2 regions of the Verrucosispora sp. TAA-831 genome follow, and region 1 is predicted to be linked to the other one. Evidence: predicted binding sites of a transcription regulator. Region 1 holds the regulator's gene; the other holds the start of a gene.
What was found. Region 1 encodes HspR, which represses chaperone genes until heat shock. Its sites were predicted from a motif close to TTGAGTNNNNNNNACTCAA; they were not measured.

Region 1 (14,598 bases):
TCGCCGAAGTCCAAGGGGGTGGCGCGTTGGACCAGGAGGGTTCCGATGCCGCAGCAACCGAGGAGCATCCCGAGCCCGGCGACCACCCAGGTCGTCACCCGGGCGGCGGGCCGCCCGCCAGCCAGGGCCAGCGCGAGACCGGCGAGGAACAGGGCCGCGAACACGCTCAGCACGGCCGCTGCCACCACCGCGCTCCGCAGCAGGGTCACCATCGCGTCGACCTGGGTGGCGTCGGCCGACGTACCCACGGCCGCCGCGCGGAACCGGGACACCGTGCCGCCGACGATGCTCAGGCCGGCCACCGCGTACCCGAACGCACCCACCGCCATCACCGCCAGCACCACCACGGCCGTCACGACCACGGCCGGCCGGCGCGGCGGCGCCTGTTCGGGGTACGACACGACGAGTCCCTCCGGTAGGTGTTCGGGTTGCAACCTACTCGGAGGGACTGTCGCAGTCGCGCCTAACTCACCGGCGGTCAGTTCGGCCGGTCGGTGGGAGGCTGGGTACCAGGGTTGTCACCCGACCCACCGGCGGGCGGCTGACCGGGAGCGGGCGGGTAACCCGGCTCGGCCGACTGCGGCGGGGCACCCGGGTAACCCGGGTCGGCCGACTGCGGCGGGGTGCCCGGGTAGCCCGGTGCCTGCGGGTAGCCGGGCTGGCTCGGGTAGTTCCCGCCGGGCATCGGCGGCTCCCACTGCTGGGTCGGCTTGCGGAAGAACTCGTTCGCCTTCGGCAGCGCCAGCAGGATCAGCGCGGCCAGTAGCGCGAGCAGGCTGATCACACCGAGCAGGAGGCTGATCGGGGTGACCCAGCCGGGCAGTGCCTCCTCCAGCCGGCGCTGCACCTCGTCGGCGCTCGGCATGTCGCCGCTGGTCTCGCCGCCGGGCATGCTCATGCCGCCGGCCAGCCCGCTGAGCAGGCTGAACCCGGTGCAGCAGAACATGATGCCGCCGACGACCCAGGTGGCGATCCGGGCACCGTTCTTTCCGCGCAGGTTCAGCAGGCCCAGGCCGACCAGCGCAAGCGCCACGACGAGCAGGAAGATGGCGGTGGCGACGCCGAAGACGACGGCGACGTCGGCGAGGTTCTCCGCTCCTTCGACGCTCGTGCCGCGGTATGCCTCGTCCATCACGTCGCGGACCGTGCCGATCGTGGCCACCGTGACGATCACGCTGATCAGTTGGCAGATCGCGAAGAGCAACAGCAAGTAGGTGGATATCGTCACCACACCCGGCCGCTGCCGGACCGGGGTGTTCTGCGGGTCGACCATCTTTCTCCCTCCGTGGAACGCGACTCACCGTATCGGCAACAGGCCAACCCGGCACGACACGACGCCGTCTGGACGGCGCGTCCCCCTCCTCAGCGCCGGATCGGCGCTGAGCAGGTGATCGAGCGCACCACCCGACCGGCTCGGAAGCGGTGTACCCAGATCCGCTCTCGGTGATGTCGTCCCGCGCCACTGTCGAGCTGAACCGGATGTGCTCTCACGATCCGCGCCCCTGCGGGTACACCGTGACGTCGCCCGGATCCAGTCGGCGGCCGAGAGCGATCTCCCAGCCCGCCTCGCCGTACGCCTCGAAGGTGAGCCGCGCGCCGCCCGCCGCCCGGTAGTCGTGGTAGCGCATCGTCCCGCTCGGGTCGAGCCCGGTCAGCCCGGTCGCGGTGTAGCGGGCCTGGCCGGACTCGTGCCAGTCGTACCGTCGTCCGGCGGCGTCGACGGCCGGGGCACCGACGGTCCGCACCCGCCCCGGCTGGGGCTCCCAGAGCACCATCTCGAACTCCGGGTTCTCGGCCACCGACAGCCGGCACCGACCGCTGTCGTCGTCGAACAGGTGCTCGGCCCAGCGCCAGTCCCCTTCGACCAGCCGGATCGACCCGCGTACCCGGTAGGACAGGTCACCGACCTCGACGATGTCGCCGACCTGGATGCGACGCGGGTCGGTCGGCGGCCCGTCGGCGGCGCGGGGCGCGGCCGACGGCCGACGCCGGGCCCGCCGCCCCGCCACGACCACGACGACGGCGACCGCCACCAGCAGGCACCCGAGCGCGATCACCAGGTACGCCGACACGTCATCCACCCGTCACCTCCCCAGGTACGTCGTGAAGACGGTAACCGTGACCGGGCCGGTCGGAGTCACGGGCGGTCGCTTATCGCCCGTTCCCGCCCGGATCCGGAGCCGATCGACCGTCCCGGTCGGCGTCATCCGGGTCAGCGGCCGACGAGGCAGGCGATTCGTCCGACAGCGCGGACAGCTCCCCGGTGGGTGCGGACTGCTCAGCCTGCGGCCCGGACTGCTCGGCCTGCGGTGCGGCGGGCTGGCCGGGTACCGGCTGAACGGGGTGACCGAACGGCGGCGGGTGACCCGGCGGCACGAAGGCACCGGGTGGCATCGGGTAGCCGGGCGGGACCGGATAGCCAGTGGGTACGGGATAGCCGGTAGGCAGCGGGTAGCCGGGCGGGACGGGGTAGCCAGTGGGTACGGGATAGCCGGTAGGCAGCGGGTAGCCGGGCGGGACGGGGTAGCCCGGCGGAACCGGATAACCGGGGACGGGGTAGTAGGGCGACGTCGGGAGGGGGTAGCCGGCGAGGTAGGCGTTCGGGATGTCGCCTCCGCCGGTCAGTGGCACGGCCGGCTCGGCCTTCGGCACGAACCAGCGGTTGGCCGGCGGAATCGCCAACAGCAGCACGACCACCACGGTGAGGGCCAGCACCGTCAGCACACCGAGACCGGCCAGCGGGAAGAACACCATCTCGAAGGTGCGCGGCTCGCCGTACAGCACCTCGAAGAACTCCGACTCCTGCCAGAACTGGTCGTCCGGCGGCGGAGTGTCCCCGACGTAGGGCTCGTCGATGGCCGCGAACGCGATGAACGGGACGAAGAAGACGCCGGCGCACGCCTGGAAGAAGCAGAGCAGCAACTCGGCACCGCCAGCCGCGAAGACCATCACCCGGGCGACGTTGCTGCCCCGGCGTACGCCGACGGCGGTCAGCGCCATCCAGAGCCCCACGGCCAGCGCGGGGAGGCCGAGGACCAGCGACATGCTGACGTTGCTGATCCGCTCGGCGCGTACCTCGACGGGGTCGGCATCGGGCACCTGGCGTGCCGCCCGGTCGATCGCGGCATCCCACTGGAACGCCTCGACGACCACCAGCGCCACGAGTCCGAACAGGATCAGCGCGATGGTGAGCTGCAACCAGAATGCGGCGGTGACGGTGCCGGGGCGGGGTGGGCGAGGCGGAGGTACGGCGGCCGAATCCTCGGCGGTCGCGGTCATGGCACGGAGCGTAGGAGGACCGGACAAGGTCCGGCAGCACCGATCGGACGGACCCGACCGGCCGTCGGATCAGTGATCGTCGAGTCGTCGGGCGGCGTACTCGGCCACCGTGGTGCGGTCCAGCACGCAACCGACGGCGGTGTCCACCTCCGCCGGATCGGAGCGCAGCCCGGTCCAGGCCGCCCGTCCGGCCACCGGGTCGAGCTGTTCGAGCAGCGTGGCGGCGTACACCCGGGCCGCCGGGGAGCCGGTGGTGAGCAGGCGGTCGAGCTGCTCGCGTACTTCGTCGGGGTGCTCAGCCGCGACTGCTGCGACGCGCTGGTATGCCTCGGTCTCCGGCAGCGTCGCGCCTGCGATCCCGACCCCGCCGAACGCGACGCGGCCGGCGTCGGCGAGTGCCGTGACGGCAGCAGTCAGCTCCGGGTCCTTCTTACGCCCGATCCCGAACATGTCTCCATCCTCACCCGACCGGCCCGCCGCCGCCCGCCGAGGCGGGGCGGCGGCGGAGGTCCGACGTCGTGGGTACGGTCAGGCGGCGCTCACCGACAGGCCGTCCTTGGTGTCGGCGAGTTCCACCCGCACCGTGTCGCCGTCCCGGATCTGGCCGGCGAGCAGCGCCTTCGCGAGTTGGTCGCCGATCGCCGACTGGACCAGTCGACGCAGCGGCCGGGCGCCGTAGATCGGGTCGTACCCGTGCTCGGCGAGCCAGCCCCGCGCGGCGTCGGTGACGTCCAGCGACAGTCGGCGGTCGACCAGCCGCTTGCGCAGCCGGGCCAACTGGATGTCCACGATGGAGCGCAGGTCGTCGCCCTGGAGTGCGGCGAAGACCACGATGTCGTCGAGCCGGTTGAGGAACTCCGGCTTGAAGTGCGATCGGACCACCGCGAGGACGCCCTCCCGGCGCTGCTCCTCGGCGAGCGTCAGGTCGCTGATCACCGCCGACCCGAGGTTCGAGGTGAGGATCAGGATCGCGTTGCGGAAGTCGACGGTACGACCCTGACCGTCGGTGAGCCGACCGTCGTCGAGCACCTGGAGCAGGATGTCGAAGACGTCCGGGTGGGCCTTCTCCACCTCGTCGAGCAGGATCACCGAGTACGGCCGACGACGCACCGCCTCGGTGAGCTGGCCGCCCTCCTCGTAGCCGACGTAGCCGGGCGGAGCGCCGACCAGACGGGCCACCGAGTGCTTCTCGCCGTACTCGCTCATGTCGATGCGGACCATCGCCCGCTCGTCGTCGAAGAGGAACTCGGCGAGCGCCTTGGCCAGCTCGGTCTTGCCCACACCTGTGGGGCCGAGGAAGAGGAAGCTGCCGGTCGGGCGGTCCGGGTCGGCGACACCGGCACGGGCCCGGCGTACCGCGTCGGAGACCGCGCCGACCGCCTCGGCCTGGCCGACGACGCGCTCGCGCAGCGACTCCTCCATCCGGAGCAGCTTGGCGGTCTCGCCTTCCAGCAGCCGACCGGCGGGGATGCCGGTCCAGGAGGCGACGACCGCGGCGATGTCGTCCGCGCTCACCTCCTCCTTGAGCATCGCGCCCGCGGACTGCAACCGGGCCAGTTCCTCCTCGGCCTTGGTCAGCTCGGCCTGGAGTGCAGGGATGCGCCCGTAACGCAGCTCGGCGGCGCGTTCCAGCTCGCCGTCGCGCTCGGCCCGCTCGGCCTCGCCACCCAGCCGCTCCAACTCCTCCTTGGCGGTGGAGAGCTTGGTGATGTGGCTCTTCTCCAGGTGCCAGCGCTCGGAGAGCGCGGTGAGCTGCTCCCGCTTGTCGGCCAGCTCCTTGCGCAACCGCTCCAGGCGTTCGGCGGAGGCGGCGTCCGGCTCCTTGGCCAGCGCCATCTCCTCGATCTCCAGTCGGCGGACCGCCCGCTCGATCTCGTCCACCTCGACCGGCCGGGAGTCGATCTCCATCCGGAGCCGGGACGCGGACTCGTCGACCAGGTCGATCGCCTTGTCCGGCAGGAACCGGTCGGTGATGTAGCGGTCGGAGAGCGCGGCGGCGGCGACCAGGGCGGCGTCGGTGATGCGTACGCCGTGGTGGACCTCGTAGCGTTCCTTCAGCCCGCGCAGGATGCCGATGGTGTCCTCGACGGTGGGCTCGCCGACCAGCACCGGCTGGAAGCGCCGTTCCAGGGCCGGGTCCTTCTCGATGTGCTCGCGGTACTCGTCCAGCGTGGTCGCGCCGACCATCCGCAGCTCGCCCCGGGCCAGCATCGGCTTGAGCATGTTGCCGGCGTCCATCGAGCCCTCGCCCTTGCCCGCGCCGACCACCGTGTGCAGCTCGTCGAGGAACGTGATGACCTGCCCGTCGGAGTTCTTGATCTCCTCCAGGACGGACTTGAGCCGCTCCTCGAACTGACCCCGGTACTGCGCACCGGCGACCATCGCGCCGAGGTCGAGCGAGACGAGCTTCTTGTCCCGCAGCGACTCGGGTACGTCACCGGCGACGATCCGCTGGGCCAGGCCCTCGACGATCGCGGTCTTGCCGACACCGGGCTCGCCGATCAGCACCGGGTTGTTCTTGGTACGCCGGGACAGCACCTGGATCACCCGGCGGATCTCGGAGTCCCGCCCGATCACCGGGTCGATCTTGCCGTCCCGCGCGCTGGCGGTCAGGTCGACGCCGTACTTGGCCAGCGCCTGGTAGGTCTGCTCCGGGTCGGCGGTGGTCACCCGGCGGTCCCCGCCACGCACCGTGGGGAACGCGGCGACCAGGGTCTCCTCGGTGGCACCGGCGGACTTGAGCGCACCGGAGACGGCACCGCCGACCCGGGCCAGCCCGGCCAGCAGGTGTTCGGTGGAGGTGTACTCGTCGCCGAGCGGCCGGGCGATCTGCTCGGCGGCCCCGATGGCGTTGACGAACTCGCGGGCCAGGGTGGGCTCCGCGATGCTGGAGCCGCGCGCGGCGGGCAGCGCGTCGAGGGCCCGCTGTGCGGCCCGGCGCAGCTCGGCGGGGTCGGCCCCGACGGCGCGCAGCAGGCCCGCAGCGGTCGAACCCTCGGTGTCCAGCAGCGACAGCAGCAGGTGCCACGGCTCCACGGTGGCGTGCCCGCGCTGGTTGGCCAGGGCGACGGCACCGGTGATGGTCTCGCGGCTCTTGGTGGTGAGGCGTTCGGTGTTCATGGGCTCCCCTGGATCGGTGTGTCCACTGGTACCGACAGAACCAGAGTTGAGCCTATTCCGCTCAACCCTAGGGGTGTGACATACGCCACTCCTCAGCCCGGTGGGCGCCGGGCGCTGCTCACGTCCTGAACCGCCGCCGCTGGGCAACGTGTGCCGGGAGCACTGTCGAGCTGAACCGTCTGTGCCGTCAACGCGGCGTCTTCGTGACCGACAAAACAGTAGGTCCTGGGACGGGATGCCCTTGGAGGGATCGGCGCCTACCAGGAGTTGCTGCCATGCCCCGAGTTTCCGACCGCCAGCGCATCGCACAGGACATCCGAGACAAGATCCGCTCTGGGGACTACTCGCCCGGAGCCAAGTTGCCGTCCCTGCGTGAGATGACCGCGCACTACGGCGTCTCGGCAGAACCCGTACGGTCCGCCCTCCTGATTCTGCAGGCCGAGGGCCTGATCGAAGGCCACCAGGGCAAGGGCACGTACGTCCGCAAGCCATCCGAGCAGGACCCGAGCGTTTCCTGACGCCGGTCACTCCGTCTCGATGGTCACCGCAGTCCAGACGTGGTCGCCGATGAAGCCCGTGCCGAGCAGGACGCCCTCCGGCCCTGTGGCGAAGGCCGTGCCGTCGGGCAGCATCCGCAGGTGATGTTCGTCGGTCAGCGGCCAGGGCAGATCGACGTACTGGCCGCCGACCAGCGCGCCCGCACCTCGCGGGCTGAGCACCGCCACCACTCCGTCACTCAGCGGGACGGCCTGTCCCGTCTCCGGGCACCCCTCGGCAGACACCTTCTCCCAGGCGGGACCATGCCGCCACAATGCCGGAAACCCGATGCGATCGGGCCGCTCGCCGACCAGCCACAGAGCACTCTGTACGCGCACCACCCGGAGCACACCCACTGCACCGTCGGACTCCACCGAGGTCGGCCGCCAACTCCGTCCCTCGTCGATGGAGATCGCCGCGTACGGTCGGCCGTCATCGTCGGCTCCGGCGGCCACCAACGGCCCTGAGTTTTCCTTACTGTTGAACTGCCAGTCAGTCTCCACCACCGATTGCACCACTGGCAGCTTCGGCTGGACAGGCAGCGGGCGGAGTGTGCGTCCCGTCCAGCGGCCGACCTTTCCCGAGCTCTCGATGAGCTGGAAGCGACCCTGGGCCGCCTGCCACTCCCGGGGCGGGGCCTCACCGGGGGTGTGCCGGAAGGTGTCTCCGCGATCGGTGGACGTCCACCACCCGACCTTCGGGGCGTACAGGGCCAGGATGCCTTCGGCGGTGTAGAGCTGCCGGACGTCGCCGTCCCGCTGCTGGGTGGTGTCCGGCTGCGGGTGGCGCAGTTGCTGCCAGGACCGGCCGCCGTCGCGGGTCGACCAGAGCAGGGCCGGGCAGTCCCGACCGGGCGTCTGGTCGTCGCAGGAGGCGAAGAGGGCGTATCCGTTCTCGGCGTCGACGAACTCGATGACCGGCTGGGCGTACCGCTGCGGGACGGCCAGACGGGTGGTGCGAGTCTCCGCGACCCGCGCCGGAGCGGGGGTGACCTGCGAGGGTTCGGGGGCTGGGGCGCTGCGCCGGATGTCCCCGATCGAGCATCCCGCCAGCAGCGTGAACACCGGGAGAACGGCCAGGCAACGAGTTCGTCGGGCGGTCATGCGGCCTCCGTCGCGAGAGTAGCCTGAGCCCGTGCGAGCACGCGTCGAACAGACCGCTCAACCGAGCACCGGCGTACGCCACGACATGATGACGGAATTCGGCCGCCCGTTGGGGGCACCCTCCCGCCGCAGGGACGTCCTCGGCGCGTCCCGGTCGCCCGCCGTACGCGCACCGGCCGCCTGAGCCTCGGATGCACGACTTCACCAACCTGCTGATCCAGGTCGGCGCGCTGCTGTTCCTGCTCGGGCTGCTCGGTCGGCTCGGCCGGCGGATCGGGCTGTCGCCGATTCCGCTCTACCTGCTGGCCGGTCTGGTCCTCGGCCACGGCGGCGTGCTGGAGTTGCACGCCAGCGAGGAGTTCTTCGCGATCGGCGCGGAGATCGGCGTGATCCTGCTACTGCTGATGCTCGGCCTGGAGTACTCGGCCGACGAACTGGTCGGCAACCTGCGGTCGGCCGCACCGGCCGGGGCGCTCGACGCGGTGCTCAACGCGCTGCCGGGTGCGGCGTTCGCGCTGCTGCTCGGCTGGGGCTGGGTGGCGGCGGTGGTGCTCGGCGGGATCACCTGGATCTCGTCCTCCGGCGTGATCGCCAAGATCCTGTCCGACCTGGGCCGCCTCGGCAACCGGGAGACGCCGGTGGTCCTGTCGGTGCTGGTGGTCGAGGATCTCGCGATGGCGTTCTATCTGCCACTGGTGACCGCGTTGCTGGCCGGGGTCGGGCTGGTCAAGGGTGGGGTCGCGCTCGGCGTCGCCGTCCTGACGGTGGTCGTCGTGCTGGTGGTGGCGCTCCGATACGGGGATCTCGTCTCCCGGGCCATGTCCGTCGACCACCCCGAGTCGCTGCTGCTGGGCGTGCTCGGCCTGACCCTGCTGGTCGCCGGGGTCGCCGCGAAACTCCAGGTGTCGGCGGCGGTCGGTGCCTTCCTGGTCGGCATCGCGCTCTCCGGGCCGGTGGCCCACCACGCCACCGAACTGCTGACGCCCCTGCGGGACCTCTTCGCCGCCGTCTTCTTCGTCTTCTTCGGGCTCGCCACCGACCCTCGGCACATCCCGCCGGTGCTGCTGCCCGCGGTACTGCTCGCGCTGGTCACCATCGCCACCAAGACGTCGACCGGCTACCTGGCCGCGAGGCGGGTCGGCATCACCGAACCGGGACGGTGGCGGGCCGGGTTGACCCTGGTGCCGCGAGGGGAGTTCTCCATCGTCATCGCCGGCCTCGCGGTGAGCGCCGGCAGCGTTTCGCCGAAACTGGCCGCTTTGGCCGCCACGTACGTATTGATCACGGTGGTGACCGGGCCCATGCTGGCCCGACTGCCCGACGCCGTCTGGTTCAAGCGCTGGTCGCGGCGACGGGCGGCAGCGCAGGCAGCCGGGGCGGGAACCCCGGATAGACCATGACCGGTGACCATGACCTGACTGAAAGTGATCGTCGGCCGTCCGGGCCACCCCGGCCAGGCAACCGATGCCGAATTGCTTTCCGTAGGGGCTACCCGTACTCACGGGTACCGCGTTACCGTTTCGCCCCAGCAGCCGGGGTTCGCGGGGGGCGGACGCCTCGGCGCCGACGCGAGTAGAAGGTTGGCCGGTGAGCGTGCAGGAATCAACGTTCCACGGCTTCGCCAACCCCGTCGACCCGAGTCCGGCGGAGTTGCGATCGTGGGCGTACCAGCCCGACTCGGTGCCGTTGACGTCCATGCCACCCGACTGGGACCTGCTCGTCTCCGGCGACCGCCTGATCATGACGTTGTTCGACCTGGCGATGGACGCGCACTGCCCGGCCCGCAGGTTCGCGCTGCACTGCCTCTACATCTACGCCGCCGACGGGATCCGGACGAACTTCCGGGCCCACCCGAAGCGACGCTTCCGCAAACTGGTCGACCAGGCCGAGCGCAACGGCGACGAGATGATGCGCACCTGGGCGCACAACAGCCGGGTGCTGCTGTCCCGGCCGGAGCTGTTCGTGTATCGCGAGTGGTGCGAGGGTGGGTTGGTGCGCGAGGGGCGGCGGCTTTAGCGCTTGCTGTGGGGGGTGTGGCCCTACCGTGCCCGGCTCCGGGCGGTCAGGCTTGATCCCTGCGCCGGGCACGGTAGGGCCACACCTGACTGGCGGACGTGTCGTCGCCTGCCGGCCTCGGGAGGGTTGACGTCTGTCGGGGGGCCGGGCGGGGGTGCCGCTTGCGGTAGGCGAAGTGCCGTTACGTGCGGTGGGACGGGGACGGGCCGGGAACCCCCGTGACTCCCGGCCCGTACGTCTTGTTGATCCTCAGCGGGGTTGGCCGCCGTGTTCCCGGCGGTGCTGGTCGGTCCGTACCCGGCCGGCGCCGTGACCGGCTCGTCCCTGACCCGGGCCGGCGGACCGGCCGTCCGACGGGGCCGGGCCGGAGGATCGGGCCCCCTGGCCACTGAACCGGCCGCTGCGGATCTGGTCGGCGAAGCGCCCCTTGGTGATCCGGTCGAACCTCCGTTGGACGTTCTCGGACAACCGGTCGAGCCGACGTTCCGCCTGTTCGGCCACCTTCTTCGCCGCGTCCGTCATGGCTCCCCCCGCCAGCGTAGAAGTCCGAATTGAGTTGTTTGAACCTGATTTTCAGGGTAGCGGAGACGGGCGCGGGACGGGGTGGATTCGGCGGGTCCGGCCTGCGGACACGAGACGGCCCCGGCGCGGTCTTCACCGCACCGGGGCCGGATCGATCGTCAGCGGCCGGGGCTGCGTCGGGGACGCCAGACCACCAGCGCCGTCGAGGTCTGGTTGGTCGGCACCAGGTCACGCCCGGGGAAGCGGGCCAGCGACTCCAGCTCGGCGATCCGGCGGTACGCGGCCTCCAGCTCGGCCTCCAACTGGGCGACCCGCTGCTGTGCCTGCTCGAACAGCCGCTCCAAGCCGATGATCCGCTTGATCCCGGCCAGGTTCACGCCGTCGTCCTGGCTGAGCCGCTGCACCTCGCGCAGCAGGACCACGTCCCGCACGCTGTAGCGGCGACCGCCCCCGGCCGCCCGGCCGGCCTGCACCAGGCCCAGCCGGTCGTACTGCCGCAACGTCTGCGGGTGCATCCCCGCCATCCGCGCCGCGACCGAGATCATCAGCACCTTGGCCTCGTAGGTGGGGTCATCCGAACCGACGAATCCGTCCATCCCGTTCACCTCCGCACCGGTTCACCGATCATCCGCTCCGACGCACCCGCGCGTCGAGATGTTCCCGCGCCGCCGGCGAGGTCTGCGCGGCGAACGTCTCCAGGGCCGCGCGCGCCTCGTCGGAGACCCGGGCCGGCACCACCACGTCGAGCGTGACGAGCAGGTCCCCGGTCTGGCCGTCCCGACGGCTCACACCCTTGCCCCGGGCCCGCAGGATCCGCCCGCTCGGCGTACCCGCCGGCACCCGCAGGGTCACCGCGCCGTCGAGCGTCGGCACCCGCAGATCGGTGCCGAGCACCGCCTCGGCGAAGGTGATCGGCACGGTCAGCGTGAGGTCGTCGCCGGAGCGCCCGAACAGGTCGTCCGGCCGCACCTTGACGTGCACGAACAGGTCACCCGCCGGGCCGCCACGCTCGCCCGGCTCGCCCCGGCCCGCCAGTCGGATCCGCTGCCCGTCGGCCACCCCGGCCGGGAAACGGACGTTGAGCGTACGGGCCTTGGTCACCCCGCCCGTGCCCTGGCACTCGGGGCACTTCTCGTCGACCACGGTCCCGGCGCTCTGGCAGTTGCGGCAGGGCTCGGCGAGGCTGAACGAACCCTGGTTCCGGTGGGTCACCCCGGCACCGTGGCAGACCGGGCAGGTCCTCGGCACCGTGCCCGGCTTCGCACCGTTGCCGTGGCAGGTGTCGCAAACCCCGGGTGCCCGCAGCGTCAGCGGCAGGGTCACCCCGCGTACGGCGTCGTCGAAGTCGAGCGCCACCTCGGTCTCGATGTCGCGACCCCGGGCCGGACCGGTGGCACCTCCACCACCCGCGCCGCCCGAAAAGATCGAGCTGAACAGGTCCGAGATGCCGCCCCCGGCGAACCGGCCACCACCGGCCGACTGCGCGCTGCCGAACAGGTCGGAGACGTCGAACGGCATGCCACCGGGTTGGCCACCCGGGCGGGCGCCGCGCCGGAACGCGCCCGAGCCGAACAGCGAGCGCATCTCGTCGTACTCGCGGCGCTTGGCGTCGTCACCGAGCACCGCGTACGCCTCGGAGACCGACTTGAAGCGCTCCTCGGCCTTGGGGTCGCCCGGGTTGTGGTCCGGGTGCGACTCCCGGGCGAGTTTCCGGTACACCTTCTTGATCTCGTCAGCGGAGGCGGTCTTCGCCACGCCCAGGACCGCGTAGTAGTCCTTCTCGATCCAGTCCTTGGAACTCAACCGTCCACCTCCTCCCCACCTCCGGCTCCGGGCCGTCCCGCCCGCCGGAGTTCGGCGGGTGGAACGGCCCGGTCACCGTCGTGCACTATTCCGGGTCGGCGACCGCGACCATCGCGGGCCGCAACAGCCGCTCACCGATCTGGTAGCCCCGACGCATCACCTGCACGCAGGTGGGCTCGGTGACGTCGGCCGAGGTCTGGTGCGCCACGGCCTCGTGCAGCGTCGGGTCGAACGGGTCGCCCTGCTCGCCGAACGGGGTCAGCCCGAACTTGCCCAGCGCGGTGGTGAGTTGCTCGGCCACCGAACCGAACGGACCGACCAGGTCACCGTGTTCCCGGGCCCGGTCCAGGTCGTCCAGGATCGGCAGCAGCGCGGCCAGCACCGAGCCGGTCGCCTGCTCGGTGACCAGACCGCGGTCCCGCTCGACCCGCTTGCGGTAGTTGGCGTACTCGGCGGTGACCCGTTGCAGGTCCCGAGTGCGCTCCTCCAGGTCGGCGCGGAGCGCCTCCACCTCCGCACCGAGCCCGCGACCGGCCGTCTCGGACGGCTCCCCGACCGGCTTGGCCGGGGAGTCCACCACGGGCGGGCCCTCGGTGGTCGGTTCGCTCAGCGCCTCGGCCTCGACCTCGATCGCGTCGACCACGACCTCGGCGTCCTCGACCAGCCCCTCGGCCGACACGTCGGAGCCGGCGTCAGCCGCCGCCCCCTCCGGCTCGCGGGTCTGGTTGATCTTGCGGTTGTTGCGGATGACGACGCGCGGCGTCTCGCCGGCGGTCGGCTCGGACGCCGAGCCACCCGGCGCCGACCCGGTGTCGCCCGGGTCAGCGGCTCGTGGCTTCTCCGTCATACGACTACCTCATCCCTCTGCCCGTGCAGATCGCCTCGACCAGGACCGTCACTTCTTGTCCTCGTCCACGATCTCCGCGTCGACCACATCGTCCTGGCCGGGCCGCGCACCGCCGGCCGGACCGCCGGTGGCACCGGCCGCACCGGCACCGGCAGCTCCCGCACCGGCAGCACCGGCCGCGCCGCCCGGCTCGCCACCCGGGGCCTGCTCGGCCTGCTGCGCGTAGAGCAGCGAGCCCGCCTCCTGCGAGACCTGCGCCAGCCGCTCGTGCGCCGACTTGATCTTATCGATGTCGCTGCCGCCGAGCGCGCCGCGCAGCTCACCGAGGGCCTCGTTCAGCTTGTCGCGGTTCTCGGCGGGCAGCTTGTCGCCGTTCTCGGCGAGGAACTTCTCGGTCTGCCACTGGAGGGCCTCGGCGACGTTGCGGCTCTCGGCCTCGTCGCGCCGACGCTTGTCCTCCTCGGCGTGCTCCTCGGCGTCCCGGCGCATCCGCTCGATGTCATCCTTCGGCAGCGAGGAGCCGCCGGTGATGGTCATCTTCTGCTCCTTGCCGGTGCCCAGGTCCTTGGCGTGCACGTTGACGATGCCGTTGGCGTCGATGTCGAAGGTGACCTCGATCTGCGGCACGCCACGCGGGGCCGGCGGGAGACCGGTCAGCTCGAAGGTGCCGAGCTTCTTGTTGTACGCGGCGATCTCGCGCTCACCCTGGAAGACCTGGATGAGCACCGACGGCTGGTTGTCGTCGGCGGTGGTGAACACCTCGGACCGCTTGGTCGGGATGGTGGTGTTGCGCTCGATCAGCTTGGTGAAGATGCCGCCCTTGGTCTCGATGCCCAGGCTCAGCGGGGTCACGTCGAGCAGCAGGACGTCCTTGACCTCGCCCTTGAGCACACCGGCCTGGAGAGCGGCGCCGACGGCGACGACCTCGTCCGGGTTGACGCCCTTGTTGGGGTCGCGGCCGGTGAGCTGCTTGACCAGCTCGGTCACGGCCGGCATCCGGGTCGAGCCACCGACCAGGATCACGTGCTCGACGTCCGAGACCTTGATCCCGGCGTCCTTGACGGCCTGCTCGAACGGGCCCTTGCAGCGGTCCAGCAGGTCCTGCGTCATCCGCTGGAACTCGGCGCGGCTGAGCGTCACGTCCAGGTGCAGCGGGCCGGCGGAACCGGCGGTGATGTACGGCAGGTTGATGTTGCTGGTGGTGGCGGCGGACAGCTCGATCTTGGCCTTCTCCGCGGCCTCCTTGAGCCGCTGCATCGCCATCTTGTCCTGCGACAGGTCGATGCCGTGCTCGCCCCGGAAGGTCTTCACCAGGTGGTCGATGATGCGCTGGTCCCAGTCGTCACCGCCGAGCAGGTTGTCACCGCTGGT
Region 2 (14,598 bases), 2.7 Mb from region 1:
CCCGGCCGTCGGCGAGATGGTCCTGGCCATGTACGTGCCCGTGCTGGTGCTGCTGGTGCCGTACCGGGCCGGGCTGCTCGACGGCGACGCCCTGATGATGGGCACGCACGTGCTGATGGTGCCGGCGATGGTGGCGGCGGTGCTGCGGCGTCGGGCCGAGTACGCCGTGCACCACCCGAACCGCGCCGCGCCGCGACACCCGTGGGCACGGGCGGTGGCACAGCGCTGGCCGGCCGGGCTGGCGCTGCTGATGACCGCCGACAACTGGAGCTCACCCGTACCGCTGGCCGCGTACACGCTGCTGGTCCTGCCGGCCGGGTATCTGATCATCGGTACCGTCCGACGGCAGTGGGGCGTACCGGGTGCGCTCCGGCTCCAGCTCGCCGGCCTGGCCGGCTGGTCCGGCCTGGCGCTGCTCGCCGTGATCGTCGGCGGCCCGGCCGGGCAGTGGCTGGTCGCGATCGGCTGGCTGGCCCACGCGGGCTGGGACGTGATCCATCACCGGACCGGCCAGGTGGTGCCCCGCGCCTACGCCCAGTGGTGCGGCGTGATCGACGCGGTCCTCGGGATCACCATCATCCTGGCGCTGGTCACCGCGTAGCCGACCGCCTCCGTGGGGCCCGTCGCCACCCTGCGGCGGGCCCCGCCCGCGTGTTGCCGGTGGTCGCCGCAGCGGCCGGGTGGGCGTGATGAAAGGCTTGACCCATGAGTTCCACGCCCGTACCGCCCGACGCGACCATGGATCCGCCCGCCTTCACGGACCTCGGCCTGCGGCCAGAACTGCTCGCCGCGCTGTCCGCACTCGGCTACGAGGAGCCGACGCCGATCCAGCGGGAGGCCATCCCGACCCTGCTGACCGGCCGTGACCTGCTCGGGCAGGCAGCCACGGGTACGGGCAAGACGGCCGCGTTCGCGCTGCCCCTGCTGCACCGGATGCCGACCGACCGGCCCGGCGGTGAGCCGCTGGCGTTGGTGCTGGTGCCCACCCGGGAACTCGCCGTGCAGGTGTCCGAGGCGTTCCACCGGTACGGCAAGGACCTCGGCGCGCGGGTGCTGCCGATCTACGGCGGACAGCCGATCGGCCGCCAACTGCGGGCGCTGGACCTCGGCGTGGACGTGGTGGTGGCCACTCCCGGCCGGGCCCTGGACCACATCGCCCGGGGCACGCTACGGCTGGGCAACCTGGCCACCGTGGTCCTCGACGAGGCCGACGAGATGCTGGACATGGGATTCGCAGAGGACATCGAGGCGATCCTGGAGCACGCGCCCGCGCAGCGCCAGACGGTGCTCTTCTCGGCGACCATGCCGTCGCGTATCGAGGGCATGGCCCAGGCGCACCTGACCGACCCGGTCCGCATCCTCATCGCCCGCGAGCAGCCGGTGGCCGGTACGGCGCCCCGGGTACGCCAGAGCGCGTACCTGGTGGCGCGGGCGCACAAGCCGGCGGCGCTGGGCCGGGTGCTGGACGTCGAGTCGCCCACCGCGGCGATCGTCTTCTGCCGCAGCCGGGAGGAGGTCGACCGGCTCACCGAGACGATGAACGGGCGCGGCTACCGGGCCGAGGCCCTGCACGGCGGGATGAGCCAGGAACAGCGGGACCGGGTGATGGGCCGACTGCGCTCCGGCACCGCCGACCTGCTGGTGGCCACCGACGTCGCTGCCCGGGGACTGGACGTCGAGCAGCTCAGCCACGTGGTCAACTACGACGTGCCGTCGGCTCCCGAGTCGTACGTGCACCGCATCGGCCGGGTCGGTCGCGCCGGCCGGGAGGGCGTGGCGATCACCCTGGCCGAGCCCCGGGAACACCGGATGCTCAAGACCATCGAACGGGTCACCGGCCAACGCATCACGATCGACAAGATCCCCACCGTCGCCGACCTGCGCACCCGCCGCCTGGAGCTGACTCAGGCAGCACTGCGGGAGAGCCTGCTGGAGGACGACCTGGAGCCGTTCCGGGTCATCGTGGAGACGCTCAGCGACGAGTTCGACCTGATGGAGGTGGCGCTCGCCGCGGTGAAACTGTCCCACGAGGCGACCCTGCCCGGCTCCGACGAGGCCGAGGAGGAGATCCCGCAGGTGGCGGTCCGCCCGACCCGTGACACCCGGCCCGGCCAGGACGCTCGGGGTGACCGACGGCCGGCACGGCCCCGCACCGGCGGCACCACCCAGGTCTTCATCGGGCTGGGCCGACGCGCCGGGGTCCGGCCGCAGGACCTGGTGGGTGCGATCACCGGGGAGACCGGCATCCGGGGGCGGGACATCGGCTCGATCGAGATCGCCGACCGGTTCTCCCTGGTCGAGGTGCCCAACGGGGTGGCCGACGAGGTGATCGCCGGGCTGCGCGGCAGCACCATCAAGGGCCGCAAGGCCACCGTACGCCGCGACCGCGACGAGCGCCGCTGAGGCTTCGTTTCGTCGTGAGGAAGGGCCCCCTGCTAACGCCTGCGGCATAGCAGGGGGCCCTTCCTCACGCGGCATGCGCCCGTGCACGGCGACCGGCGCCACCCCGCACGGGATGGCGCCGGTCGGCGGTGCCTGGTGTGAGCAGGGGACCCCTGCTCTACCGCAGGCGTCAGCAAGGGCCCCCTCCTTTCATCCAGCCTCTCACGCGGCGGCGAGCGCCTCGCCGTCCAACGCCGCCGGGTCGATCTCGGCCGGGCGCAGCGCCAGGGCGAGTACGTCGGCCACGTCGGCGAGCGTGTGCACGGTCAGCGCCTCGCGGACCTCGGTGGGCAGGTCGTCGAGGTCCGGCTCGTTACGGGCCGGGATGATCACCTCGGTCAGACCGGCCCGGTGCGCGGCGAGCAGCTTCTGCTTCACCCCGCCGATGGGCAGCACCCGGCCGGAGAGCGTCACCTCGCCGGTCATCCCGAACTCGGGGCGGACCGGTCGGCCGCTGGCCAGCGAGGCCAACGCGGTGACCATCGTGATACCGGCGCTGGGGCCGTCCTTGGGCACCGCGCCCGCCGGGACGTGCAGGTGGATCCGCCGCCCGGCGAGGGCGTTCGGGTCCAGGCCGAGCCGACGGCCGTTGGCGCGCAGGTAGGAGAGGGCGATGTGCGCCGACTCCTTCATCACGTCGCCGAGTTGGCCGGTCAGGGTCAGCCCCGGTTCGCCGTCCATGCTGGTCGCCTCGATGAACAGCACGTCGCCGCCGGCTCCGGTGACCGCCAGGCCGGTGGCCACGCCGGGCACCGCCGTCCGCTCCGCCGACTCCGGCGTGTGCTTGGGCCGCCCGAGGTAGCGGGTCAGGTCGTCGGCACCGACGCGGACCGGCGTCGGGTCGTCGGTGAGCGCCACCGCGACCTTGCGCATGACCTTCGCCAGCGCCCGCTCCAGTTGCCGTACGCCGGCCTCCCGGGTGTACTCCCCCGCGATCTTGGCCAGCGCCGGTGCGTCGACGTCGACCTCGTCGGCGGTCAGCCCGGCCCGTTCCCGCTGCCGGGGCAGCAGGTGGTCCCGGGCGATGGCCACCTTCTCGTCCTCGGTGTAGCCGTCCAGCGTGACCAGTTCCATCCGGTCCAGCAGGGGGCCGGGGATCGCCTCCACCACGTTGGCGGTGGCGAGGAACAGCACGTCGGACAGGTCGAGGTCGACCTCCAGGTAGTGGTCCCGGAAGGTGTGGTTCTGGGCGGGGTCGAGCACCTCCAGCAGGGCGGCGGCCGGGTCGCCGGCGTACCCGACGGAGAGCTTGTCGACCTCGTCGAGCAGCACCACCGGGTTCATCGAGCCGGCCTCGCGCAGCGCCCGCACGATCCGTCCGGGCAGCGCGCCGACGTAGGTGCGCCGGTGGCCCCGGATCTCGGCCTCGTCGCGGACACCGCCCAGGGAGACCCGGACGAACCTGCGGCCGAGCGCCCGGGCGACGGACTCGCCGAGGCTGGTCTTGCCGACTCCGGGCGGACCCGCCAGGGCCAGCACCGCGCCGGAGCCGCGACCGCCGACCACACCGAGGTTGCGGTCGGCCCGCCGGTTGCGCACCGCCAGGTACTCCAGGATGCGGTCCTTCACGTCGGCCAGCCCGGCGTGGTCGGCGTCGAGCACGGCCCGCGCCGCCGCCAGGTCGGTGTTGTCCTCGGTACGCGTGCTCCACGGCATCTCCAGCACCGTGTCGAGCCAGGTACGGATCCAGCCCGCCTCCGGGGAGGCGTCACTGGCCCGCTCCAGCTTGCCGACCTCGCGCAGTGCCGCCTCGCGTACCTTCTCGGGCAGGTCGGCGGACTCGACGCGGGACCGGTAGTCGGCGGAGCCGTCCGGGGCGTCCTCGCCGAGTTCCTTGCGGATCGCGGCGAGTTGCTGGCGCAGCAGGAACTCCCGCTGCGTCTTCTCCAACCCCTCGCGGACGTCGGAGTTGATCTGCTCGGTGACCTCCTGCTCGGCGAGGTGGTCCTTGACCCAGCCGACGAGCAGTTCCAGCCGGGCGGTGACGTCCGGCGCGGCGAGCAGTTCGGTCTTCTGCGCCAGGGTGAGCCAGGGTGCGTAGCCCGCCGAGTCGGCCAACTCGGAGAGGTCGGTCATCCGTTCCATCGCGTCGATGACCTGCCATGCGCCGCGCTGCTGGAGCACGGAGGTCACCAGGGCGCGGTACTCGCGGGCCAGTTCCCGTGCCCGGCCGGCCGGGGCGGGCTCGTCGATCTCGGTCGCCTCGACCCAGAGGGCCGCGCCGGGCCCGGGCACCCCGGAGCCGATGCGGGCGCGGGCGAGGCCACGGACGACGGCGGCGGGCTCGCCGCTGGGCAGCCGGCCGACCTTCTCGATGGTGGCGACCGCGCCGACGGAGCCGTACTCGCCGTCGAGGCGGGGCACGGCGAGCAGCCTGCGGTCGCCGGTGGTGCGGGCCGCGTCGACCGCGGCCTGGGTGGTCGGGTCGAGGGTCACCGGGATGACCATGCCGGGCAGCAGTACCGCGTCGGTCAGTGGAAGTACCGGAAGAGTTGCCATCGAACACCTGCTATCGCATTGAGTTGAGCGTGTCTGACTCAAGTCGAGGCGGGTCGTCGTTGTTCCACGGTGTGACCCAGCACACGAACGCCCCCTTGGCCGGATGCGCCGCCGACACATCCGTACCGACGGCGGGAACGCCGGGTAATCGGGATTTACGAGCGGCGCAAAACGCGAGAGCCGGTAAGGAGGGGCTTTTGTTGCGCAATTGCCGGGCGATGAGTCAAACTTTGACCACACCCCGCCAGACACAGGGAGTAATCGACGATGGCGAGAAAAGTAATCACGGTGCTGACTGACGACCTCGACGGCGGAAAGGCCGATCGCACGGTCGAGTTCAGCCTGGATGGCGTGAGCTACACCATCGACGTCTCCGACGAGAACGCGGGAGTCCTGCGCAAGGCGCTGGATCCGTTTATCAATGCGGGTCGGCGGCTCGGACGCGGCAGCGCCGACACCGGTCGCGGACCGCGTCGCGTCACCGCTGCGGCACCCGGAATGAACCGCGAGCAGAACCGCGCGATCCGGGAATGGGCGGTCAGCAACGGCTACAAGATTTCCGAGCGGGGTCGTATCCCGGTCGAGGTGGTCGAGGCGTACAAGAACCGCTGAACAGCAGCCCCGCCACACAAACGCCGCGGGCCGTCCGGAACCTGGTTCCGGACGGCCCGCGTGTCGTTTCGGGTCAGTTGACCTGGATCCGCACCGCGTCGAAGGCGGGGGTCTGGTTGGCCCGCTCCGACATCGGGATGCGGTGCGAACCGTCACCGGCCCAGACCGCGCACTGCGCGGTGCCGGAGTCCGGCAGACCCGGGATCTGGATGACCACGCTGTCCGGCTGGCGACCGCCGCCGCCGTCCTCGGTGGCCACGAAGAAGGCCGGGACCGGATCGGCTGCCGGCGCCTCGTCGGTGTTGTTCAGCATCCGGCACGCGGTGTGGAAGTGACCACGGGTCAGACCCTCACCGTTGAGCAGCGAGCTCTCCAGGTAGTAGCCACCCTGACCGGCCGGGAGGAAGCGGTCCCGGACCAGGTTGCGGGTGCTGACCCGCAGCGAGAAGCCCTCGTTGCGGTTGATCTGCTGCGGGAACTCGGTGATCAGCAGCGACGGGTTGTTCGCCGCGGCGCCGACCTCACCGAAGGCGGTGCTGATGCAGCGGTTGCCGTTCTGGAAGCCGTCGTGCGGCTGGAGCTGGCTGTTGTTGCAGTTGTTGGCCAGCACGTCGAGGCCGTTGTTGTTGCCCCCGCCGTTGTTGCCGCCGTTGTTGTTGCCCCCGCCGTTGTTCCCACCGTTGTTGGGGTTGTTGCCGCCGTTGTTCCCACCGTTGTTGTTGTTCACCGGCTGCACCTGGCAGGCGGCCAGACCGGCGAGGCCACGCGGCCGGGGGCCGAAGCGGTCGATGGCGATGGTGATCCGGTCGAGCGTGGCCCGCCGCTTGCTGGCCAGCGGGTCGAGGATCGCGTTGCGGATGAACGCCTGTCCCTTGTTGCCCTCGGCGGCCAGGCGCTGGTCGGCCTCGGTGATCTGGGTCTGCAGCAGGGCCAGGTTGCGGTCCACTTCGGCGCGGGCGCGGTCGGGCACCTGCGGCAGGCGGCTGACCACGTCGGGACAGGCCACGGCGAAGGCACCGGTGGTCGCGCCACCGTTACCGCTGCGGGTCTCCTGGCACTCCTCGACGGACTGCTGCCCGTCACCCCAGTGGTTGGTCACCCACCGACCGTTCTGGAAGGTACGGGTGGTGGTGGCGCCACGGGCGGTCGGCGCGGTCGCACCCGGGCTGGGCTCCACACACTCTGCCGAGATCGGGCGGGTCTGCTGCTTGTTCGGCCGTCGGTCACCGGCCGACGAGATCTGGGTAACGGCGACCACGCCACCGAAGACGGCGAGCGTGGCACCAACGGCCAGAAGTCGTTTGGTCCGCGTGTTACCTGATGGTCTGCGTGACCGGGTGGACCTGCGCATCGAATTGCTCTCCTTCTCGATCCGGTACCTGACGCGTGACTCGACGGACCGAACGGAATCGTGGTGGCGCGCTCGACGGAGGCCGTTCGAACGCACCGGTGGCACGTCGACAGACGACGATGCCCTTTCCGCACCGTCTCCCGCGCCGCCCGGCGCGGGTTGGGGAGATCCTGTCCATTCCCGGTGAGGTACGGCCCCGCCGTGGCGGGAGTTCAAAAGAAGGTGGACTTTTTTTCGACGGCCCCGACCGTACGGCTTCGGGGCAGGTCAGACCTGGTGCAGGTGGTCGTAGGCGAAACCGTCCACGAGTTCGTCGCGGCGCTGCCCGAGTCGCCGGATGTCGTCGAGCAGATCGGCCCGTCCGGTCAGGACGGGAGTTTCCGTATCCAGGGTGCGCAGGCGCTCACCGACAGCGAGCGCGGCCAGATCCTCGGCCAGTCGCGCCGGATCGACACCACAGGAGAATCGGTACGTCCGCAGGACGACCCGTTCCACCAGAAACTCGCCGGGGCGCACCTCGACCCAGCTCCACCCCTCGACCGGGCCGTCGGCCCAGCGCACGTGCAGTCCGCGCAGGATCGGATCGGCGAGTCGCCGCGCCACGTACGCCTCGACCGCCTCGGTCCGGGCGAGCGCGCCGAGGTCGTTGACCGCGCCGGTGCGCCCGTCCGGCAGCCGGCCGACGATGTCGCGGTATCCGACGGCGGGTACGTCCGACACGACGGCCCCGTCGGCGTACCGGCGGGCGTCGATCACGTACCCGACGATGCGCGGGCCGTGGTCGGCGGCGCGCAGGGTGGCCGAGCCGATGCGCAGCAGCGGCAGGCAGACGCTGGCGGTGACCGCCTCGACGATCCGGTCCACCCGTCGGGCGGGGGCATCCGGCGTCGGCTGACGGAACTCGACCGCGAACTGCGGCAGGCCGGTGTCGTCCGCGCAGACCACGTGATCGAGCACCACCCGGGCGGCGGTGTTCCACTGGTTGCCGGTGAGCCCCGGCGGACGACGCCGGATCACCTCACCCAGACGCGGGCCGGCGTGCACCCGCTGCCCCGCGCGGACCAGCACGGGCGTACGCCCACCGGCCGGAATCGTCGACAGCCACGCGTCGCCACCGGTCATCGTCGTATCCACCCAATCCTGCCGCCGACCGACCGAGTCTAGGATGACGATCATGCCGGGCGGCTCCCCCGGTAGGCCCTCGGTGACCGCCACGACGGTGACCGACCGCGCCGGAGGCGAGGAGGCGGACGCGTGCGGGTGGTGTCCCTGGTGCCCTCGCTGACCGAGGCGGTGGCGGTGACCCTGCCCGGCCTGCTGGTCGGGGCCACCGACTGGTGCACCGCCCCGGCCGACCTGGACGTGCCCCGGGTGGGCGGCAGCAAGTACCCCGACCTGGATCGGGTCCGCGCGTTGCGGCCGGACCTGGTGCTGCTCAACGTCGAGGAGAACCGGCGCGAGGACGCCGACGTGCTGGCCGCCGCCGGGGTGCCGGTCCGGGTCACCTACCCGCGCACCGTGGACTCCGCCCTGACCGAGTTGGCCGACCTGCTGCGGGACCTGGGCGCGGCGGCGGAACCCGAGTGGCTGACGACGGCACGACGGGCCTGGGCCGACCTTCCGACTCCGTCGGTGCGGCACCGTGCGGTGGTGCCGGTCTGGCGGCGGCCCTGGGTGGTGCTCGGCGCCGACACCTTCGCCGGTGACGTACTCCGTCGGCTGGGCGTGTCCAACCTCTACGCCGGGCAGCCGGAACGGTATCCGCGTCCGACGGTGGACGAGCTGCGCGCCACCGCACCCGACCTGGTCGTGCTGCCGGACGAGCCGTACCGGTTCACCGCCGACGACGGGCCGGAGGCGTTTCCGGGCGTACCGTGCGCGCTGCTCTCCGGACGGCACCTGACCTGGTACGGCCCCTCGCTGGCCGAGGCCCCGTCGGTGCTGGCCGGGCAACTGGCGAACCCGGTCACCGTCGGCTGACCGCCACCCCGCGCCCGGACAGCGCGGCACACCCGGGCGCGCCGGCCCGGCCAGGCACTCAGCGCCCCGGCCCCGGCGCCGCTCCGACGACGTACGCCCGTCTCCCACCCGGTCCGACGGCCCGGGCCGGAAGGGGTCGAAGGTCCCGCCCGGTCCGGGCCCGGTCGGCCCTGACCGCACCCGGCCCCACCGGCGTCCAATGAAGGTGTCACCGGGACAGCGGTGCGAAGCAGAGAAGGGACGTGGACATCATGACCGCGATGATCCAGCGGAACACCGCCGCCAAGGCCCCGGGGGCCGAGACCGTACGGGAGCAGGTCAACCGGAAGCGGGCCACCCGCTACCTGCTCGCCGGGCTGCGCCTGGCGCTGGGCTGGATCTTCCTCTGGGCGTTCCTGGACAAGCTGTTCGGCCTGGGGTTCGCCACCGAGGGCGAGAACGCCTGGATCAACGGCGGCAGCCCCACCAAGGGATTCCTCAGCTTCGGCGTCACCGGGCCGTTCGAGGGCTTCTACCAGAGCATCGCCGGCGCGGCCTGGGCCGACTGGCTGTTCATGCTCGGTCTGGCCGCGATCGGCACCGCCCTGATCCTCGGCATCGGGATCCGCGTCGCCGCCGCCGCCGGTGGTCTGCTGCTGGTGCTGATGTGGACCGCGGCCCTACCGCCCGCGAACAACCCCTTCATGGACGACCACCTCGTCTACGCCGGGGTGCTGGCGCTGCTCGCGGTGACCGACGCCGGTGACACCTGGGGCCTCGGCCGCACCTGGGCCCGGCTGCCGATCGTGAAGCGCCTCGCCTGGCTCCGCTGACCTGTCACCTCCCTCCCCACACGGCGGGCGGCCCCCTGCGGGTGCCGCCCGCCGTCGTGTGCGCTCCGTCCCGCTCCGTCTCGTGTGCGCTCCCGCCCCTGGCCGTCGTGAGCGCTCCGGCCGTCCCGGACCGTCGTGCGGCGTGCGACGGGCATCGCTGGCGTAGCATCCGGCAGGATTGTGCTGACCAGAACCGACGTCACAGGAGAATCCGCATGAACCAGGCAGCGAGCAAGCCCGAGATCGGTCCGATCGAGGGTGCCCCGCCCGCCGACCTCGTGATCGAGGACATCACCGTGGGCGACGGCCCCGAGGCCCAGCCCGGCCAGGTCGCCCGCGTCCACTACGTCGGGGTGTCGCACTCCACCGGAGCCGAGTTCGACGCCTCCTGGAACCGGGGCGACGCCTTCGAGTTCCCGCTCGGTGGTGGCCGGGTCATCGCCGGCTGGGACCAGGGCGTGGTCGGGATGCGGGTCGGCGGCCGGCGCAAGCTCACCATCCCGCCGCACCTGGGCTACGGCAGCCGGGGTGCCGGTGGCGTCATCAAGCCCAACGAGACCCTGGTCTTCGTGGTCGACCTGCTCGGCGTCCGCTGAGCGTCCGCGTCCGGCGCCGGCCCCCGTACCCGGCGCCGGACGCGCGGTCGGCCTCGGACGCCGACCCTCGCCCGCCCGGCGGGCGAACCCGCCGACGCGACGTCACACCCCGGCCAGCACCCGCTCGGAGCACGAGCCGACGACCGGGATGACCCGACGCAGGCCGGTCGCGCGCAGCACCCGCTCCACCACCGGCGGCGGGTCCGTCAGCACCAGTTGGCCGCCCTGTGCCCGCACCCAGAGCCGGGCCGCGATCAGCGTGCGCACCCCGGCGGCGGAGAGCACCCGCACCTCGGAGAGGTCCACCCGCAGCTCCGGCCGGGCCGGTGCCGCCCAGAGGGCCGCGCGGAACGCCGCGACGGTGGCGATGTCGACGGCGCCGACCACGCGGACGCACACCGCGTCGTCGAAGACCGTGGTCTCCACGTGGAACCGCTCCTCGCGCTCTGGCATGAGAAGAACCTATCCCGCACCACCGACACTCACACCCTGCGCAAAGGCGGTTCCGGGTAAGCCCAGGGCATGACCCGCAGGCCCGGCGTGTCCACCCTAGGGACGATCCCCCGACACCACCTGAGCAGCAGCGGCCCGCCCACCACGGCGGGCACCGGCCCGGTGGACCGGGCCGGTGCCCGACCGTCGGATGCGGTCAGCCGTCGGTGCGCTCAGCCGCCGCTGGCCGAGGGCTGCGGCTCCGGCGAGCCACCGCCGGCCACCGCGCCCGGGTCGGCCGACGCGGTCGGAGCCGGCCCCAATCCGGCGGGTACGGGCAGCGCGCTGCCCTCGGCGAACCGGTCCCAGCCGACGTTCCAGGCCGTCCAGCCGTTGCCCTCGCCGAGTTCGACCTCGGTGCCCTTGACGGTGACCAGGTCACCGACCTGCGTGACGCCCATCAGCCAGTCCGCGTTGGCCGCCGAGAGGTTGGTGCAGCCGTGCGACACGTTGGCGTACCCCTGGTCCCCCTCCGACCAGGGCGCGCCGTGGATGAACTCGCCGCCCCAGGTGAGCCGCTGCGCGTCCTCGACATCGACGACGTACGGGTCGGCCGAGCCCGTGGTGTCGAACGTGGTGAAGTCGTGCTTCTCCATGATCACCATCTTGCCGCTGGAGGTCGGGGTGCTCGGCTTGCCGAGGCTGACCGGGAGCTTGCGCAGCAGCTTCCCGTCCCGGATCACCGACATCTGCTTGGTCGCGTTGTCGATCTCCAACGCCACCTGCCGGCCGATCTTCGACGTGGCCCGTCGGTCGGCGTCACCGACGTTCTCCTTGCCGATCGGCAGGCCCTCCAGCGCGGCACGCACGCTGATCGACGTGCCGGGCCGCCAGAAATCGGGCGCCCGGTAATAGACCTGACTACCGTCGGACACCCAGGACCAGGTGCCCGGCTGCGGTGGATCCGTCTTCACGAACAAACGACGCTGCACATCCGCCCTGGCTTCTTTGGGAATGGGCGGGTCGAACGCGACGGTTACCGGCATTGCCGTGCCGTACGTCCGATTACCGGCGAAATAGAGCGTACTGGTGATCGCCGGTTTGGACGATTTCGGCTGCGTCGTGAAGGTCGTCTTCCGGGTGACCGTCTGTCCCTTCTCGCCGGTCACCGTGACCTCGGCGGTGTACGTCCGCTTCGGCTGCAACACCTCGGTCGGCACCCAGCCGGTGCCGTCCTCGCGCGGCTCGGCCCCGACCTTTGCGCCCTTGTCGTCGGTGATCCGTACGTCGGTGACCCGCCCGTGCTTGACCGCAGTGCCGATCTCACCGCTGACCGGCACGTCCCGCGCACCCTCGGCGGGCGTCACGGAGAGTTCCGGAGCGACCTGTCGGCCCTCCCCGACGACCTTCCGGTCGCCCGTGCACGCGCCCAACGCCAGTGGCGCCGCTGCGACGGCCACCGTCAGCAGCGCCAATCGCCCCCTCAGGTTCATGATGCGTCCCCCCGTTTATTTCTCGCCCTCCGCCACATTCTCACCGGCTACCCACCAGCGACTCGGCAATTCGACGAAACAGCGCGCTAATTGCGCCGGGGACATTTCCGCGCCATCACGCCACGGTGGACCGAAAAAGACTCGACCGCGCTATCCCGACCATTAGTCGGCGACCTGCGACCGATGTCCGGAAGCCCACCGGTCCACGAAGGTTCGCCCGCTCTCGGGCCTACGGTCGCCTGTGGGCCCGACGTCCTCCGGCACGCCGAGCCCACCACCGATCCGCACCGCCACCCCGTCCGCGCCACTCACCCGCGCTCGCGCCGTGGAGGTGCCCCTCGCCCGTCGGCCGGCCGTAAGACCCGCGACCCGCGACCACCAACCCTCGTCGACCATGGAGTTGCGGCCCCACTCCGTCGATCATGAAGTTGTGGCTGTCATTTCGGCCGCTTATCAGCCGTTATGTCCTGTACACAACTCCATGATCGACGCCTGAGGAGGCTGCATCGACGCCTGAGGGGCCTGCGCCGAGGCGACGTCTGTGCGGGCGGTGCGGGTGGGTCAGACGGAGGCGATCAGCAGGGCCGGTTGTTCGACGCAGTCGGCGACGTGCCGCAGGAAGCCACCGGCGACTCCCCCGTCACACACGCGGTGGTCGAAGGTGAGGCTGAGCTGGGTCACCTTCCGCACCGCCAGCTTCCCGTCCACCACCCAGGGCTTGTCCACGATGCGACCCACGCCGAGCAGCGCCGCCTCAGGGTGGTTGATGATCGGCGTGGAGCCGTCGACACCGAACACCCCGTAGTTGTTGAGCGTGAACGTGCCCCCGGTGAGCCGGGCGGGTGGCAGCTCACCGGCCCGCGCCGCGGTCGTGGTCGCCGCCAGCTCGGTCGCCAACTCGGCCGTGGTGAGCCGGTCGGCGTCGCGCAGCACCGGCACGACCAGGCCACGGTCGGTCTGGGCGGCGATGCCCAGGTGCACCGCGGCGGACTGGACGATCCGCTGCCCCTCGGTGTCCACCCGGGCGTTGAGCTGCGGATACCGGCGGAGCCCGGACAGGCAGATCCGGGCGAACAGCGCCAGGATGCTCACCGGCCGGTCCGGTCGGGCGGCGTTGATCGCGGCCCGGGTGCTCAGCAGGCCGGTGGCGTCCACGTCGACCCAGATGGTCACCTCGGGGATCTCCCGGCGGCTGCGGGAGAGCTTGTCGGCGATCACCCGGCGGATGCCGGTCAACGGGATCACCTGGTCCCGCGCGTCGGCCGGAGCGAGTCCCACGTGCGCCGACGGGGACGGTGTCCCGGCGGCCAGATCCGGCGCGGCGAGTCCCGTCACGGGCGCGCCCGCCGCCGACCGGCCCGTCGTGGTCACGCCCGTCGTCGAGCGCTCCATCGTGATCGCGTCGACCGCCGCCTCGACGTCGGCGCGGCGGACCACACCGCCCGGCCCGGTGCCGCGCAGCATGGTCAGGTCGACGCCGTGCTCACGGGCCAACCGCCGCACGATCGGCGAGATGACCAACGCCGAAGTCGCGGACCTACCCGCGCCGACGACGGCCGAGCCGACAGGAACAGCAGGGGCCGAACCGACGACGGCCGGGGCCGTGCCGGTGACCGTCGCCCCAGACCCCGCGGTCGGGGCGAGGCGGGGACGTCGACGGCGGCGCGGACCGCCGTGCCCGGTGCCGTACCCGATCAGCACGTTGCCCGAGCCGGCCCGCTCCTCCTCGCGGTAGACCGCGTGCCCGGCGGGCTCGGTCGGGCCGTCGGTGACCGGCGCGGCCACCGTGATCAGCGGCTGGCCGACCGGACGCACCTCACCCTCGGCGCCGTGCAGGGCCACCACCCGGCCGGCGTACGGGCAGGGTACGTCCACGACCGCCTTGGCCGTCTCCACCTCGACCACGGTCTGGTCCACGGTGACCACGTCGCCCACCGCGACCCGCCACTGCACGATCTCCGCCTCGGCGAGCCCCTCGCCGAGGTCGGGAAGGAGAAAGACCTGCTCGCTCATGCCGGCACTCCGCTCCGCTGCGTGCCGCCACGAGACTCCACCACACGGAACCCGATGATTCGCTCGCTCCGCTCGCTCATGCCGGCACCTCGGCGAGCCAGCGGGAGTCCGGCTGGTCGTCCCACTGAAGGCGGGCGACCGCGTCCAGCACCCGGTCGACGGAGGGCAGGTGGGTGTGCTCCAGCATCGGCGCGGGGTACGGGATGTCCAGCCCGGAGACCCGCAGCACCGGCGCGTGCAGGGCGTGGAAGCACCGTTCCTGCACCCGGGCGGCGATCTCCGCGCCGACTCCGGCGAAACCCTGTGCCTCCTGCACCACCACGCAACGGCCGGTGCGCCGGACCGAGGCCGCGATCGTGTCGTCGTCG

Region 2: the regulator HspR is predicted to act here: its motif matches at 4,965-4,983, upstream of lon (endopeptidase La).

Annotation. Positions count from the first base shown of each region.
Region 1 is NZ_CP192240.1:6,954,419-6,969,016, reverse strand. It holds gene ACQVFL_RS31020 (hypothetical protein) at 1-401, opposite strand, end outside; gene ACQVFL_RS31015 (hypothetical protein) at 479-1,273, opposite strand; gene ACQVFL_RS31010 (DUF4178 domain-containing protein) at 1,488-2,081, opposite strand; gene ACQVFL_RS31005 (hypothetical protein) at 2,152-3,279, opposite strand; gene ACQVFL_RS31000 (hypothetical protein) at 3,349-3,729, opposite strand; gene clpB (ATP-dependent chaperone ClpB) at 3,808-6,399, opposite strand; gene ACQVFL_RS30990 (winged helix-turn-helix domain-containing protein) at 6,675-6,917, shown strand; gene ACQVFL_RS30985 (hypothetical protein) at 6,924-8,039, opposite strand; gene ACQVFL_RS30980 (hypothetical protein) at 8,071-8,223, shown strand; gene ACQVFL_RS30975 (cation:proton antiporter) at 8,231-9,439, shown strand; gene ACQVFL_RS30970 (hypothetical protein) at 9,627-10,055, shown strand; gene ACQVFL_RS30965 (hypothetical protein) at 10,305-10,577, opposite strand; gene ACQVFL_RS30960 (heat shock protein transcriptional repressor HspR) at 10,736-11,173, opposite strand; gene dnaJ (molecular chaperone DnaJ) at 11,202-12,380, opposite strand; gene grpE (nucleotide exchange factor GrpE) at 12,466-13,227, opposite strand; gene dnaK (molecular chaperone DnaK) at 13,276-14,598, opposite strand, start outside.
Region 2 is NZ_CP192240.1:2,569,665-2,584,262, reverse strand. It holds gene ACQVFL_RS11725 (hypothetical protein) at 1-601, shown strand, start outside; gene ACQVFL_RS11720 (DEAD/DEAH box helicase) at 706-2,403, shown strand; gene lon (endopeptidase La) at 2,605-4,941, opposite strand; gene ACQVFL_RS11710 (histone-like nucleoid-structuring protein Lsr2) at 5,209-5,553, shown strand; gene ACQVFL_RS11705 (hypothetical protein) at 5,627-6,904, opposite strand; gene ACQVFL_RS11700 (hypothetical protein) at 7,172-8,026, opposite strand; gene ACQVFL_RS11695 (helical backbone metal receptor) at 8,159-8,884, shown strand; gene ACQVFL_RS11690 (hypothetical protein) at 9,127-9,696, shown strand; gene ACQVFL_RS11685 (FKBP-type peptidyl-prolyl cis-trans isomerase) at 9,912-10,292, shown strand; gene ACQVFL_RS11680 (STAS domain-containing protein) at 10,395-10,745, opposite strand; gene ACQVFL_RS11675 (L,D-transpeptidase) at 10,958-12,217, opposite strand; gene ACQVFL_RS11670 (dihydrolipoamide acetyltransferase family protein) at 12,779-14,230, opposite strand; gene ACQVFL_RS11665 (alpha-ketoacid dehydrogenase subunit beta) at 14,307-14,598, opposite strand, start outside.